2 regions of the Plantactinospora sp. WMMB782 genome follow, and region 1 is predicted to be linked to the other one. Evidence: riboswitches for the same ligand, from Rfam matches in the RefSeq annotation. Region 1 holds a riboswitch; the other holds the start of a gene.
The links. A riboswitch is a leader RNA that binds a small molecule or an ion and turns the genes downstream of it on or off. The one in region 1 is predicted to bind cobalamin.
Positions count from the first base shown of each region.

Region 2: linked by a shared signal. The riboswitch ahead of ACN28A_RS28560 (CbtB domain-containing protein) and the one ahead of ACN28A_RS34045 (ABC transporter substrate-binding protein) in region 1 are both predicted to bind cobalamin.

Region 1 covers NZ_JBMHMC010000007.1:7,174,308-7,179,750, forward strand. The annotation lists gene ACN28A_RS34030 (hypothetical protein) at 1-301, opposite strand, end outside; partial or broken gene ACN28A_RS34035 (helical backbone metal receptor) at 723-1,435, shown strand; gene ACN28A_RS34040 (hypothetical protein) at 1,477-1,818, shown strand; cobalamin riboswitch at 2,008-2,186, shown strand; gene ACN28A_RS34045 (ABC transporter substrate-binding protein) at 2,215-3,237, shown strand; gene ACN28A_RS34050 (FecCD family ABC transporter permease) at 3,351-4,319, shown strand; gene ACN28A_RS34055 (ABC transporter ATP-binding protein) at 4,319-5,086, shown strand; gene ACN28A_RS34060 ((2Fe-2S) ferredoxin domain-containing protein) at 5,083-5,443, shown strand, end outside.
Region 2 covers NZ_JBMHMC010000007.1:5,941,027-5,946,469, reverse strand. The annotation lists gene ACN28A_RS28575 (NADPH-dependent F420 reductase) at 246-896, opposite strand; gene ACN28A_RS28570 (histidine phosphatase family protein) at 1,024-1,665, opposite strand; gene ACN28A_RS28565 (CbtA family protein) at 1,662-2,459, opposite strand; gene ACN28A_RS28560 (CbtB domain-containing protein) at 2,473-2,676, opposite strand; cobalamin riboswitch at 2,711-2,853, opposite strand; gene ACN28A_RS28555 (cobalt-precorrin-6A reductase) at 2,972-3,802, shown strand; gene ACN28A_RS28550 (precorrin-2 C(20)-methyltransferase) at 3,790-5,443, opposite strand, start outside.

The DNA of each region.
Region 1 (5,443 bases):
TCCGTGGCATTGCCTCCGGCGCAACCGCATCGGCGACCGCCGCCTCGAACTCTGTACTCCGCGCCAGCACTGGCGGCGCCGGCCAGCCGTAGACCGCGCCGATCAGGTCGGCGCCGTCGAACGCGAGACAACCGGTCGCGCCAGGACGGTCGAGCTGTCCCCGTAGGTGTGTGGGGTAGGCCGCCAGCTTTTCCTCCGGCTCCGACCAGGGCGGTACGGAGAAGGACTCGCGGTACAACGAATGCAACGCCGCGGTGTGCGCGAGCAGCACCGGTACGGAAGCTCGCCGAACCTCGATCACTCCGCGTCCCCCCGCCGGCAGCCGAACGACGGCTGTATACGACCACGTCGCCGTCTCGGATGGCCTGATCAACAGTGGAGCCGGTCATCTACCCCATCCGCGTCAGGGTCTCCACCAACCCGGAAGATAGCCGGTGCGCCATTCCGCACCGCTCCCAGGTCCGATGGTGCTGAGACTGATCCGCCACCCCGACCGCCGGCCTCTGACCGACTGGACCGAAACACTCCTCGCCACCATGCCCACCGAAGCGACGAAACCCTCGACTTCACCGCCTCGCCGACCTCGCCTTCGGGCGCTACTGCAGGCGCAGTCCGGGCAGTCCACTCCGATAGCGTCGGCACCGCAGCCGACAGCCGTCGGGTGCGGACAGAGGCCGCCCGCACCACGACGACGCGTGAGGAGGAGACGATTGACGCGACTGATGTCCCTGGTGCCGTCGCTGACCGAATCGGTGGCGGTCACCCTGCCGGAACGCTCGTCGGCGCGACCAACTACGCACCCACCCCGCCGACCCGGACGTACCCCGTCGGTAACAGCAAGTATCGCGACCTCGCCCGGCTGCTCGCCCTCCGCCCGGACGTCGTACTCATGAACGTCGAGGAGAACCGTCGCACCGACACGGACGCTCTCGAAGCGGCGGGTGTGCGGGTACGACGCACCGATCCACGTACCGTCGACCAGGCCATCGACGAACTCGCCGGCCTGCTAAAGGAGCTCGGCGCCTCCACGAAGCCCGGATGGCTGGGCGCCGCCCGCCCCACCTGGGCCGCCGCCACACCGTCTGCAGAGGTTCGCTCCACCTGTCGCCGCCGACCTCGGATCGTGGCCGACGGCGATACCGACACCTCCGACGTCCTACACCGCTCCGGCCTACGCAACCGCCACAACCACATCACCGACCGTTACCCCCAGCCGTCGCTTGACGACCTGCACGCTCTCGGCCCGGAGCTGGTCGTCCTACCCAACGAGCCCTATCCGTTCACCGCTGTCGACGGCCCCGACGCCCTTCCCCGTACACGGTGCGGCCTGGTCTCCGGCCGCGACCTCACCTGGTACGGCCCTTCGCTCGCTCAAGCTCCGCAGCTACCGGCCAGCCAACTCGCCCGGCACACCAATTCCGGATCGTCACGATGACGGACACGCCTCGACCGACGCACGGCACCGCCGGCTGCATCGTGACCGTCTGCCGTGGCTGCTGTTGCGGCAGCAGCCGGAAGCACCCCGAGGTCGACCATGACGGCCAGGTGCGGCGGCTGCGGACCGCGCTCGACGGCCGGCACCGGGTACGCACCAGCGACTGCCTCGACGTCTGCGAGCGCTCGAATGTCGTCGTGGTCAACCCCTCCCCCACCGGTCGTCGTGCCGGTGGCGTGCCGGTGTGGCTCGGCGAGGTCCTCGACGACACGACCCTCACCGCCGTAACGGAGTGGATCAGCGCCGGAGGCCCCGGCATCGTCGGCCAACCGGCCGCGCTGACCGGTCGCATCATGCGGCCCCGGCACTCGCGGTCGATCTGACTCGCGGCGTGCTCAGCAACGGATCGACCAGTCGGCTGCCCACCGGCCGCGGCTGTCGCTGAAGCACCCCCGGTGTCATCGACCTCGGTGTACGCCGCATTGTCCGTTGACCGCGACCCCGGCGTGGTCAGGACTCTGCCGTGATCCGTCTCATGCTGCTTCCCGGATGGCTTTCCGCTGGTCGGAACGTTAGGGTGGCGCTGCCGTGGTGCTCGGGAAGCCGGTCGAATGCCGGCGCGGCCCTCGCCACTGTGATCGGGAAGTCTCCGGCCCTCGTCGCATGAGGTCACTGGGCGCTCGCGTCTGGGAAGGCCGGCCGGAGACGGTCACCCGTCAGCCAGGAGACCGGCCACGGCACTGAACGACCCGTCCACGAGGTGCTGGAAGGTGGTCCTGATGCGCGAGCGCGCGACGCGACCCCGTACGTCCTGGCGCGCCGTCGCGCCACTGTCCATCGTCGTCATCTGCGCGGTGCTGGCCGCCGGCTGCGCCGCCGATCCCGACACGCCGGTGGCGGCGCCGTCCACCGGTCCGGTCACCGTCACCAACTGCGGTGTCCCGGTACGGGTCGCCGAGCCGCCGTCGCGGGTGGTGACCTTGAACCAGGCGGCGACCGAGATCATGCTCGCGCTCGGGCTGCAGGACCGGATGGTCGGCACCGCTTACCTCGACGACACGATCCTGCCCGAGTACGCGGCCGCGTACGCGAAGATCCCGGTGCTGGCGAAGGAGTACCCGGCGAAGGAGAAGCTGATCGAGGCGACTCCGGATTTCGTCTACGCCTCGTTCGCCAGCGCGTTCAGCGACGAGGGGGTCGGAGACCGGGGCGCCTTCACCGGCCTCGGCGTCGGCACGTACCTGTCGCCGGCCGGCTGCCCGACCGAGACCCGGCCGTCGCCGTTGACCATCGACCACGTCTTCGGGGAGATTCGCGACATCGCCGCGATCTTCGGCGTACCGGACCGGGCCACCGCCCTCATCGACGGCCAGAAGGCCAGAATCACCGCCGCCGTCTCCAGCGTCCGTGACGCGAAGGAGACCTCGGTGCTGTGGTGGGACGCCGGCACCGACGCGCCGAGCGTCGGCGCCTGCTGCGGCGGACCGGGGATGGTACTCGCGGCGATCGGCGTGACGAACACGTTCGCCGACATCACCGGAAGCTGGGGCGACACCAGCTGGGAGAAGGTCATCGAACGGGACCCGGACGTCATCGTCCTGGTCGACGCGGAGTGGGACCGCGCCGAGGCGAAGCGGACGTTCCTGACCGGCCACGCCGCGCTGCGGGATCTGCCGGCCGTGGCCGGGCAGCGGTTCGTCGTCATCCCGTTCTCCGAGACCGCCGCCGGGGTCCGGAACGTGCTCGGCGTCGAACGGCTGGCCAAGGGCCTGACCGCGCTTCCGGCCCGGGTGGGCAGCTGAGCACCGCGAGCCGGCCGCTCATCGCCGCGCCGCTCGACCCGCCGCCGTCGACGCCCGGGCGGATCCGTGCCCTCGGCGTCGCGGCGCTGGTCGTCAGCCTGGGCGGGGTACTGGTGTTGTCGGTCGCGGCGGCGGTCACCGTCGGCCCTGCGGACCTGTCGTTCGGCACGGTGTGGACGGTCATCGGCAGGCACCTCGGGCTCAGCGACGCCGAGGTGCCGCTGCTGCGGGACCACATCGTCTGGCAGCTCCGGCTGCCCCGGGTACTGCTCGCCGCCGCCGTCGGGGCGGGGCTGTCCCTCGTCGGCGCGGTGATGCAGACCCTGACCCGCAACGCCCTGGCCGACCCGTACCTGCTCGGGGTCTCCTCCGGGGCGTCGCTCGGCGCGGTCCTGGTCATCGTCGCCGGCATCGGGTCCGCGATCTGGTCCCTGACCAGCGGCGCGTTCGTCGGCGCGCTCGCCGCGTTCGCCGTCGTCATCGCGGCTGCCAGCCGTGGTGCCCGGCTCACCCCCACCCGGACGATCCTCGCCGGGGTCGCCGTCGGACAACTCTGCGCCGCCGTCACCTCGTTCGTGATCATCTGGGCGGCCGACCCGCACGCCACTCAACAGATCACGTTCTGGCTCTCCGGATCCCTCGGCCGGGCCGACTGGACCGCGCTCGGCTACGCCGCCACGGCCCTGGCCGGCGCGCTGGTCGTCGTCCTCTGGCAGGCGCGTGCGCTGAACGCGTTCGCGTTCGGCGACGACGCCGCCGCCAGCCTCGGTGTCGACGTCACCCGGACCCGCTGGCTGCTCCTGGTCACCGCCGCCCTGCTCACCGCCACCCTCGTCGCGGTCAGCGGCGCGATCGGGTTCGTCGGGCTGATCCTGCCGCACGCGGTCCGGCTCCTCACCGGCCCGGACCACCGCCGACTGCTGCCCGTACTCGTCCTGGCCGGAGCGATCTTCCTCATCTGGGTCGACACCGCCGCCCGCACGCTCTTCGAACCCCGGGAACTGCCCGTCGGTGTCCTCACCGCCATGATCGGGGTTCCCGCGTTCGTACTGCTGCTGCGCCGCCGTACCGGAGACCGCTGATGCTCGACGTCGTCGAGATCGCGTACTCGGTACGCGCCGCGCGCATCCTGCGGGACGTGTCGATGTCGGTACCGGCCGGCACCCTGGTCGGGCTCCTCGGACCGAACGGGTCCGGCAAGACCACCGTGCTGCGGGTCGTCGCCGGCCTCGCCGCACCCGGGCGGGGAAGCGTGTCACTCGACGGCGAGAGCCTCGCGACGATGCCGCGCCGAACGGTCGCGCGGCGGGTGGCGCTGCTCGCCCAGTACGCCGAAACTGACCTCGACCTCACCGTCCGCGACGTCGTACTCCTCGGCCGCACCCCACACCGGCGATCCCGCTGGTCGGACAACACCGCCGACCACACCGCGGTCGCCGAGGCACTGGCCCGGGTCGACCTCGTCGGCTTCAACGACAGACGCTGGCACACCCTGTCCGGCGGCGAACGCCAACGAGTACAACTCGCCCGCGCGCTCGCCCAGCAACCCGAACTGCTGCTACTCGACGAACCGACCAACCACCTCGACATCAGCCACCAGCTACAACTCATGCACCTCGTCCGGCGCTCCGGGATCACCGCCGTGGCCGCCCTACACGACCTCAACCTCGCCGCGATGTTCTGCGACACCCTCGTCGTGCTCCGCGCCGGCCAGGTCGCCGCCAACGGACCCGCCGCCGAAGTGTTGACCGCGACCCTGTTGCGGGACGTGTTCGACGTCGCCGCCGACATCACGGTCCATCCCGCCACCGGACGTCCCGCCATCACCTACCACCCGCCGACATCATGACCCGACACATCCTGCTGGTCGCCCGGTCGGTCACCCATACCGGCGGACACGACGCCGTCCACCGACTCGCCGCCGCCGTATCCGTAGCCCTCGACGAACCGGTCCGGGCCTGCTTCCTCGACGGAGCCGGACCCTCCCTACACGACGCGCTCGACACCGCCCGCGCCGACGGCGCCCACGAGGTCGTACTCGTTCCCACCCACCTGCCACCGGACCGCTACCTCGACACCTGGATCCGCCGCGCCCACGCCCACTGGACCGTCGATCGCGCCGACGGAAATCCCCTACCCCAGGTGTCGGTCAGCCCACCACTCGCCGCCCAGCCGGCCCTGGCCACCGCCGTCATCACCGCGCTCG
Region 2 (5,443 bases), 1.2 Mb from region 1:
CTGATCACGGTTCGAGGCGCTGTGACATGGCACCGGCATCGTTGGGCGGACGGCCGGCCAACCACGTGAGCGACCCGGCGGCCGAGCGGGGGTGGTCGGCGCGGAGACTGTCGAGCTGGGTGCACAGGCGGGGCAGCTCGACAGTCTCCCCGGCGAGTCTCCCGGCTCCGCACCCGACGCCGGGAGATCGCCGGCGCAGATACCTGGAAGTACCGGTTACCCGATCAACCTTCGAAGTCAGTGCACTAGCGCGGTACGCCGCGGACGGCGAGTTCGAACTCGGGGCGGCGCAACGAGGCACCGAAGACCGGACCACCCGGTTCGAGCAGCCGGCCCGCACCGAGGCTGTCCAGCAGGACGGCGTCGTACCCGATCCGCTCGACGACCTCGGCGACCAGGTCCGCCGCACCCTTGTCGTCGGCGGCCACCCCGAGTGCGCGCCGCTCCGGGTGCCCCGCCGGTCGGCGCTCCTCCTCGAGTTGGTGGTAGCCGGCGTGGTTGAAGGTCTTCACCACCGTCGACCGGTCCAGCCGGTGCGCCACGATCTCGCTGCTGCCGTACCGGGGATCCTCGAAGAGCGCCTGTACGCCGTCGGTCGGCGGCCAGTAGTTCATCGTGTCGACGACCAGCTTGCCGGCGACCAGTCCCGGGTCGAAGTCCGCGAACCGGTGCAACGGGATCGCCAGCACCACGAGGTCGGCATCCCGTACCGCGTCGGCGGCCCAGCGCGGCTCGGCGCCCGGCACCAGGATCTGGGTGATCAGGGCGATCCGCTCCGGGTCACCGGAGGCGGCGATGGTCACCGGATGACCGGCGGCGACGGCGACCCGGGCGATCACCGGCCCGACGTGTCCGGCGCCGAGTACGGCGATCCGGGGCAGCTGCGATCCGGTCATGACCGGGGAGTTCCCACCGCGCGGGTGGGGGCGTGGTGGCGGCGCGGGCCGTCTCGCAGTTCCCGCACGGCCGCCCCCCATCTCGTTGACGCGTCAATAATAACGGCGCTCCCGGGCCGGTCCGCCGCTATCCCGGGTCCGGCCGCTCGGCGAGGTCCGGGTCCGGCCGCTCGGCGAGGGCCGGCGCGGTGAACCGGAGCAGCCACTCCGGGCCGCGCCCGGTCAGCCGGACCACCGCCAGCGGCGCCACCTCCAGTCGCCAGAACACCGCGACAGGCAGCCGCAGGGCGCGGACCAGCGCCGCCCTGACCACCACCGGATGCGTGACGGCGACGATCCGCCCGCCCCGGTCGCGCTGCCCGGTGAGCCAGCGGCCGACCCGGTCGAGCAGCGACTCGACCGACTCGCCGCCGTGTGGAGCCGCGTGCGGCGTACCGAGCCAGTCCCGCACGGCGTCCGGCTCCCGGGCCACCACCTCGGCCAGCGGCAACCCGGTCCACCGGCCGTAGTCGCAGTCCGCCAGTCCGGGCTCGGCGGTCGGGCGCAGGCCCAGCGCGTACGCGGTCTGCCGGCCGGCCTCGGCCGGAGTGCTGAGGCAGGCGTCGATCCGGTCGCCGAACGGCCCGCGCCGCCCCGGCCCGGTGCCGGCCAGCGCGCGGGCCGCCGCCAGGCCGCCCCGATCCAGGCCCTCGCCGCCGCCGCCGAAGACCGCGCGGCGCAGCGCGGCGGTGTGGGCGTGGGCGACCAGGTGCAGGTCGGTCGGGCTCACCGCCCGGCCGGGGCCCGCACATCCTCCGGCAGGCCCGCGGAGCGCACCGGTCCATCGGGTGCCGGCCGGCGATCCCGGTCCCGCCGCCATCCGAGTGAGATGGCGAAGAGCAGGCCGATCCCGGTCCAGAGCACCAGCTGGGTGCCGAGGGAGGCGAGCCGGAACTCCCAGAGCAGGGTCGCCGGGAAACCGTCCGGCACCTCCGCGAAGGACGGCAGCACGGTGTAGCCGACCGCCGTGACCAGCAGGAAGCCGCCGACCGCCGCGGCGGCCCGGATCGGGTACGAGGCGCGTCCGGGGACCGAGCGGTGGGCGAGGGCGCCGGCCCAGACCGCCACCAGGCCGAGCAGCACCAGCAGCAGGTAGCTGCCGGTCCGCTGGTCGATGGTGTCCGGGTTGCCGACCGCCGGCGGGTTCGGCGGGTACTTGACGAACGGCACGACGACCACGCCGAGCAGCGCCGCACCGGCCAGCAGCAGGGCCGCCCGGCCGTCGTCGGCGGTGCGGAGTCGACGGCGCAGCAGGACGTACCCGGTGGCGAGCAGGCCGCCCATCGCGACACCGAACAGCCCGGTCGCCAGAAAGAGACCGGCGCGCTGGCCGTCCCGGCCGACCAGTTCCTCGGCGTGGTGGTCGGCCTCGACCCCGGGTGCGGAATGGGTCGCCTGTTCCTCGATCGCGATCGCGGCATCGATCCGCGGCTCGCCGACGAGGTAGGCGAAGGTGCCGGCGATCAGACCGGCGACCAGGCCTGCGAGCAGGCCACGCAGCAGTACGGACAGGAACGTCGGCACGGCGGGCAGCCGGTCAGTGGCAGGGTACGCCGAGCAGGTGCCGACCGTCGTGCGTCAGCTCGTGCAGGAACATGCCGCTGCGCGAGACCGCGCCCTGGTCGAACGCGACCAGGTAGGCCAGCAGGGCGAGTACGGCGACGACGGCGAGGGCGGTCCACAGTAGCCGGGCGGAGCCGGCCGGCTGGACGAGCGGGCGGGCGGGGGCAGGACTGGACATGCGCGAAGTACCTCCTCGGGGATGACGCGTCCCCGTCGACAGGCTGCGACGACCGAGCGTCCTGGCTCGCGGCACCCCGACCGGGGTCGGGACCGCTCACAGTGGCGCGACCGCACCGGATTCCCACCGGCTTCCCTCATGTCGCCGCAGATGGCGAGTCGACGGTAGCCGGACGACGTCAGGCCGGTCAACCGGCCCACGACCACGACCGGGCCCGGCACCGGACCGGTGTCGGCGGTCACGGCCCGGCGGGCGCGGGGTTGTCCCGGCCGGAGGGTGCCGATACCGTCGCGCCGTGACGAACCGGGTGCTGCTGCTCGGCGGCACCGCCGAGGCGCGGGAACTGGCCGCCGCGCTGGTCGGTCGGCCCGACACCATGGTGGTCTCCTCGCTGGCCGGGCGGGTCGCCGACCCCCGGCTGCCGCTCGGCGAGGTCCGGATCGGCGGGTTCGGCGGGCCGGAGGGGCTCGCCCGCTGGCTGGTCGAGCACGCCGTCGACGCACTCGTCGACGGCACCCACCCGTACGCCGCCCGGATCCGCTCCTCGGCGGTGCTGGCTGCCGGGTCGACCGGGGTCCCGTACCTGCGGTTGGAGCGTCCCGGTTGGACGGCGGGCCCCGGGGACCGGTGGCACCGGGTACCGGATCTCGCCGCCGCCGCCGACCTGGTGCCCCGGCTCGGTCGCCGGGCCTTCGTCACCACCGGGCGGCAGGGGCTGGCCGCCTTCCTGCACCTGACCGGCGTCGAGCTGCTGGTCCGGGTGGTGGACGAGCCGACCGTCCCGTTGCCGGGCAACGTCACGCTGCTGCGCGACCGCGGTCCCTACCAGCTGGCGGCGGAACGGGAACTGCTGCTCGCGCACCGGATCGACGTGCTGGTCAGCAAGGACAGCGGCGGGACGTACACGATGGCGAAGCTGGCCGCCGCCCGCGAGCTGGGGCTGCCGGTGGTGCTGGTGGACCGGCCGGCGCCGATCGCCCTGCCGGCCGTGGCCGCCGAGGTGGCCGCCGCACTGGCCTGGCTGGAGACGGTACTGGCGCCGGCCCGCCCCGACGCGCCGCCGACCGCCCCGGCCGACGGTGGTGCGACCGTCGGCGTCCCGGCCGACGGCGGTCAGCCGGGATAGCTGCGGGGGGTCCAGACCACCGTCGAGCCGTCCGCCCGCCGGTCGGTGCGGGTGGTGGAGGAGCCGACTATCAGCAGGCATCGCATGTCCACGTCAGCCGGATCGAGTTCGGCGAGCGCGACGACGGTGATCCGCTCCCCCGGCCGGCCCACGTCCCGGGCTATCACCACCGGCGTCTCGGCTGCGCGGTGCCGGAGCAACACGTGCCGGGCCGCCTCGACCTGCCAACGCCGGCTGGCCGAGGCCGGGTTGTAGAGCGCCAGCACCAGATCGGCGGCAGCCGCCCCGGCCAGCCGCTGCTCGATCACCGCCCACGGCTTGAGCCGGTCCGAGAGCGAGAGCACCGCGAAGTCGTGACCGAGCGGGGCACCGATCCGGCTGGCCGCCGCCTGCGCGGCGGTCAGTCCGGGTAGCACCCGCACCGGGACGGCACCGAACCGCTCGTCCGAGGTGGCCACCTCGAGCACCGCGGTGGCCATCGCGAAGACTCCCGGATCGCCGGAGGAGACCACGGCCACCCGGGCACCGGCCAGGGCGAGTTCCAGGGCGTGCCTGGCCCGGTCGAGTTCGACCTGGTTGCCGGAGGTGTGCCGGTGCTGTCCGGGGCGGTGCGGCACCCGCTCGACGTACGGGCCGTAGCCGACCAGGTGCTCCGCCTCGCGCAACGCCTGACGGGTCTCCGGGGTCAGCCAGCCGCTGCCGGCGGGGCCGAGGCCGACCACGGTCACCGCGCCGACCGGCGGCCCGACACCAGCGGCCGGCACCCCGACACCGCTGTCCGGATCGGCGCCACCCTCCCCTTCCGCGCCACCCTTCCCTTCGGACCCGTCAGGGCGGGCGGCCGGACCAGTGCCGGTCTCCGTCCGGGACCCGCCGAGGCGGGCGGCCACGGCGTCACCGGTGGGACTGGTCAGCACGGCGAGCGAGAAGTACGGCACCCCGTCCGGGTCGACCTCGGTCAGCGGCAGTTCCCGGCCGGCCGGGGTGGTGGCCCGCTCGACGTACCAGGCGTCGGCCAGCCGTCCGGCGTCGGCGAACGCCTCCGTCACCTGCGGGAACGTCCGCCCGAGTTTGAGTACCGCGGCGGCGTCGGTGTCGGCCAGCCGGCGGGTCAGCTCGTCGGCCGGCAACGTTCCGGGAAGTACGGTGAGCACCTCGTCCCGCTCGACGAGGGGCCGGCCGAGTACGGCGGTGGCGGCACTGATCGAGGTGACTCCGGGTACCACCTCGGCGGGAAACCGGTGTGCCAGCCGCTCGTGCAGGTACATGTAGGAGCCGTAGAACATCGGGTCGCCCGCGCAGATCACCACCACGTCCCGGCCGGCCGACAGGTGCTCGGCGAGCCGCTCGGCGCTGGCGTCGTAGAACTCGGTGATCGCCGCCTCGTAGCCACCCGGATGGTCTGTCGTCTCGGTGGTCACCGGGTAGACGAGCGGTTCGGTCAGCTGGCCGTCCCGCAGGTAGGGTTCGGCGGTGGAGCGGGCGATGCTCCGGCCGTGCCGCGCCGAGTAGTACGCGACCACGTCGGCTGCGCCGATCAGCCGGGCGGCCTTCACCGTCACCAGTTCGGGGTCACCCGGACCGACACCGACACCGCGCAGCGTGCCCGGTCGCCGCCCGCCACCGCCGGCACCCGGCAGC